DNA from 2 places in the Absiella sp. AM09-50 genome. Region 2 is predicted to be linked to the other one. Evidence: riboswitches for the same ligand, from Rfam matches in the RefSeq annotation. Region 2 holds a riboswitch; the other holds the start of a gene.
What was found. Region 2 has a riboswitch for FMN ahead of DW114_RS07090 (ECF transporter S component). Riboswitches for the same ligand answer to the same signal wherever they lie in the genome.

Region 1: another riboswitch for FMN. It lies ahead of DW114_RS20700 (ECF transporter S component); the one in region 2 lies ahead of DW114_RS07090 (ECF transporter S component).

Annotation. Positions count from the first base shown of each region.
Region 1 is NZ_QVFI01000052.1:4,094-6,504, forward strand. Features, by position in the region: gene DW114_RS20690 (RNA 2'-phosphotransferase) at 1-295, shown strand, start outside; gene DW114_RS20695 (pyridoxamine 5'-phosphate oxidase family protein) at 339-794, opposite strand; gene DW114_RS20700 (ECF transporter S component) at 807-1,403, opposite strand; FMN riboswitch at 1,482-1,603, opposite strand; gene DW114_RS20705 (peptidylprolyl isomerase) at 1,717-2,322, opposite strand; gene dusB (tRNA dihydrouridine synthase DusB) at 2,319-2,411, opposite strand, start outside.
Region 2 is NZ_QVFI01000006.1:3,401-5,811, reverse strand. Features, by position in the region: gene typA (translational GTPase TypA) at 1-15, shown strand, start outside; gene DW114_RS07100 (hypothetical protein) at 123-515, opposite strand; gene DW114_RS07095 (hypothetical protein) at 622-1,083, shown strand; FMN riboswitch at 1,121-1,237, shown strand; gene DW114_RS07090 (ECF transporter S component) at 1,329-1,949, shown strand; gene DW114_RS07085 (ABC transporter permease) at 1,957-2,411, opposite strand, start outside.

The sequences.
Region 1 (2,411 bases), on a different contig from region 2:
TGTTAAAGTAAAATATAACGAAAAAAAGCCACCTGATTTCTTATATCATGGAACAGCAAGAAGATTTCTTGATTCTATCAAAAGACAAGGCCTTATTGCAAAGCAAAGACAATATGTGCATTTATCCAGTGATCGTCATACTGCCTATCTTGTTGGAAAACGTCACGATGATTATCCAATCATTTTAAAAATTAACGCAAAAGAAGCATTTGATGATGGAATTGTTTTTTATGATGCTAATGATACTACTTGGTTATGTGAAGCACTTCCAAAACAATATATTGATAACTTATAAAAAACCCAGAGCTTAACACGATTATACTAAGCTCTGGATTTTTTTAATCATAAGGTATTACTTCTACACTTTCTGTTTCAAAATCTACAAAAGTTTGAAATGCATTACGATGCTCATCCTCATCCCAAATTTCTACAAACTTTGGGGTCACTTCGATAATAATTTCACTATCTTCATGACTATATGCATTATAACTTTGCCAAAGATATTTTTTATACAGCGTTTCAAATTTGTGATCAGGCTCATCAACAACAAGCCCTTTATTTTCTGCAATACCTTCTACCTGTACACCTCCAACACAAAGTGCAACTCTTGGATTTTCGAATAACTGTTGGGTTTTCCTAAAGTTTTTATCTGTCTTAAAATAAATTTTATCATCATAAATCAAGCAGCTAACATTTCTAACCATCACATAATCATTTACACTGGATGCCAATGCCATAATCTTATAATCTCCTAATTTTTTAAATAATAAGTCTTTTCCTTCTTCGAATGTCATTTTCTTTTCCTCCTATCGTTTATACGCGAATCGATGAATCATAGGACTAATTTTTTTATATACAAGAAACGTAATTAATCCATTCACTCCTGTTTTAATCAAGTTGAACGGGATAATGCCTAACAACACCACTCCTTCAATTGAATTTACTGCTGGATTCACTTCTTTACACATAGCTAAAATATTACTCATATCCATTTGATAAAGTGAAACATAAAATGGAATAATCAGATATAGATTTGTAATTACTGCTGTTACAGTACAAATAACTATACCTAATAACATTCCAATAGCAGCACCATTTCTGGTTTTGTGTTTTAAATAATATGCACTTGCCGGAAGTATCAAGGCACAGCTTAATAGAAAGCTTTGTATTTCTCCAGTAAACATACTATTTGTACCATTGATAATTAGCTGAATCAATACTCTGACAATAATAATTGCAAGTGCGTTCCATGGCCCTAGGGCAAATCCTCCAATCAATTCAGGAATCAGTGCAAAATCAAAGCTCAGAAACGGTGGCAACAATGGTATCGGAAATCGAAATACCATTAAAATGGCACCTAATGCTGCTAATATTCCTATAAGAGCAAGATTTTTTGTCGTCATGTTTTTCAAACACAACACCTCCATTTCAAAAAAAAAACTGGAAACGAAAAAAAAACTTCGCCTCCAGGTGTACACAGAAAATGTCTTTTCTCATCCGGACTATTACCGTCGGTTCTGGAATCACACCAGATCAGCCGCGAATTTTGCGGGTCATGGACTTTACCATCGGTAGGGACTTACACCCCGCCACAAAGACTTTGATTCAATTTTGAAACAGTTTGTGTCTGACACATATCTGCTTGTTTTTTATTATAGTCCTATTTTTGATAATGAGCAAGCTTAATCTAAAAAAGAATGCTGTTTCCAACATTCTTTAATCTAAAATTTTAATGCTATTTATCACAGGCTGTTGTGATGCTTCAACTAATCCATTGTTATCAATTGCTTTTACTTTCTCAAGCTTATCTAATACATCCAGCCCTTTTGTGACTTTTCCAAATGCAGCATATTGCCCATCCAAATGAGAAGCCTTTTCATACATAATGAAGAATTGTGAACTGGCACTATTATAATCTTGCGAACGAGCCATTGATATAACGCCACGCTCATGTTTTATATTGTTTTCCACACCATTTGCACTAAATTCACCTTTGATTGTATGTTTAGATCCTCCAGTACCATTACCATTAGGATCCCCACCCTGAATCATAAAATCCTCAATATTACGATGGAATGTCAAGCCATCATAAAAACCGTCTTTTGCTAATTCCACGAAATTAGTAACAGTAATTGGCGCTGTATCTGCATCCAATTCTAATTCTATTGTCCCATAATCTTTCACATCAATAACTGCGTGATGCTTACCTTTTAATAAATTTTCTGAAACTTGCTCTGTAGGTTTAGGTGTTTCTTTTGTCCCACACGCACTTATCGTTAACATAAAACAAATCATCATACAAACAGATATAACCTTTCTCATTCTTTCACCGCCTTACAATTCATCTCCGCCATATATAAGTCTAAAATTTGGTTCATTTCATCAAATGTTTCCATTTTCGTTAATGCATC
Region 2 (2,411 bases):
GAAGAAATAGAATAACTTGCATAAGACTGTCCAAATTTGGCAGTCTTTTCTATTATATGTAAAGCTTTCATAGTACCTATGCCTTCACTTTTATACATTAAAAAAGCCTGAAATTTCAGGCTTTAAGATTTTGCATCAAATTTTGTACGACATTTTGGACAAGTTACTGTAATCTCACCTTTGCCCTTTGGAACACGCATTTCTTGTTTACAATTTGGACATTTCAGATATTTGTGTGTCTTACGATCTTTCCAACGCTTCTTCAGGCTTTTCCAGCGAGAAGTTATTGGATATACCATACGAAGATATTTTGTGTTTTCTGCAGAACGTTTATAAACGTTGCGGCTAAACATGCGAAAATAACTTAATACCAGTAACAAAACGGATATCCAGGAAACAAATGGTATGCGAAATAACGTTGCCAGTACCATAATCACAATTGCCAAAATCAGCAAAAAGAAATTCAACTGATCAACACCATAGCGCCCACGCATAAAATTCTGTAACCATTTCATGAATAAAAACTCCCTTCACTTGTGGGATATTATACCACTTTTCACATATATTTTCTAGTAAGCTTTTGATTTCATATTTTTTCACACAATTTGAAAGAAACTTCACATGAACAAAATGATATGGTATGATGAACACAAGGATGGTGATGACATGAATATCTTAATCGTATGCAATAATGGCTGTTCATCAAGTGTTTTAGTCAAACGATTAAATAATGAGCTTATGGCATCAGGTCTATCGAAAAAGCATTATATAGATCATGCCCAATTCATGTTTATGTATCAACAAAAGCAACCATATGATATTATCATGCTTTGCCCACAGACTTATCATGAATGGCTGATGATGAAAAAAGATGATATAAAAGATATACCGATCTATATGATTCCACCAAAGCTCTTCGTGTCTTTTGATATAGAAAAAATGCTGGAAGATGGTGAAGATGCTATTCATCAATTTAAATCTGATCATAAAAATCCAGTCTTTTTTCCAGGAGAAGAAGCTTATATGAAAAATCGTAGATCGGTATCCTATCGAAAATTTAAAGAAAACAAAAAGAACATATGAATTGACAAATTTCTGATTTGTGCTAGTATATACATGACAAAAACTTCAGGGTCGGGTGAAATTCCCAATCGGCGGTAAACCCCGCAAGCCAATATGGCAGGAACCGTGTGAAATTCCGGTGGCGACAGTATAGTCTGGATGGAAGAAGTATGTGTTTTCTTTTTATGTAATCCCTAAAGGTTTTGTTGAAAACCTTTTTTATTTTGTAAAAGATAAAAAAGGCTGGCAAAAAAGGAGGAATTATTATGTCAGCAGGTGTTTCAACAAAAAACAGAAGCAGGATGAGTGTCAACACCATCGCAAAAGTCAGTATCTTAGGAGCTTTGGCCTTTCTGGTCATGCTGTTTGAGATTCCACTTCCATTTGCACCAGCATTTTATAAACTGGGCTTTGACGAAGTAATCGTTTTAATCGGAGGATTTGCTCTAGGACCATGGGCTGCCGTTTGTATTGAAGCGCTTAAAATCGCATTAAATTTATTGTTTAATGGTACCATTACCGCAGGGACAGGAGAATTAAGTAATTTTCTGATTGGTTTAGCTTTCGTATTACCTGCAACCTTTGTTTACCATCAAAACAAGACAAGAAAAAATGCTTGTATCGGATTGATTTATGGCACAATCAGTATGACGATTATGGGAGGATTGATTAATTACTTTATCATTCTACCAGCGTATTCATTTTTCATGAAAATCCCATTAGATGCATTGATTGCGATGGGTACAGCGATTAATCCTAATATCAACGGTTTACTGGCATTTGTACTTTTATCTACAGTCCCATTCAATTTATTAAAGGGTGTGTTGGTATCATTAATTGTCTTTATTTCATATAAAAAGGTATCCCCTGTGATTAAAAAACAATAGGAAGTTCTCAATGAACTTCCTTTTTTCTATATAAAATTAAATGTATGAAGATTTCCATGATCAAGGCTAATAAAATAATCCAGCCAGTCCATGCAAATACGCCTGTCATATCAAAGCTTACTTTACAATAATTCATTTGCCTTCCAATCCCATTTTGTGCCTGAGCGACGATTTCTGCCATGACACCTACTTTAAAGCCAAAGGATATTCCAGTCAGTAAAGAGGCCTTAATGGAGCTGTGAAGCAAAGGAATATAGATTTTACGAATCAAATATGATTTTTTTTCGGGATATATCTTCATCACATTAAGCAAATCCCGATTGATATTACCTAATCCCTCATAAAGATTGGCATACATCATGGGAAATAAGATTAAAAACGTAATGATGGCGGAGCTTTTCTCAGCACCAAACCACAATAAGATAATGATAACATAGGAAATGTTAGGAATACTCCTTGTTA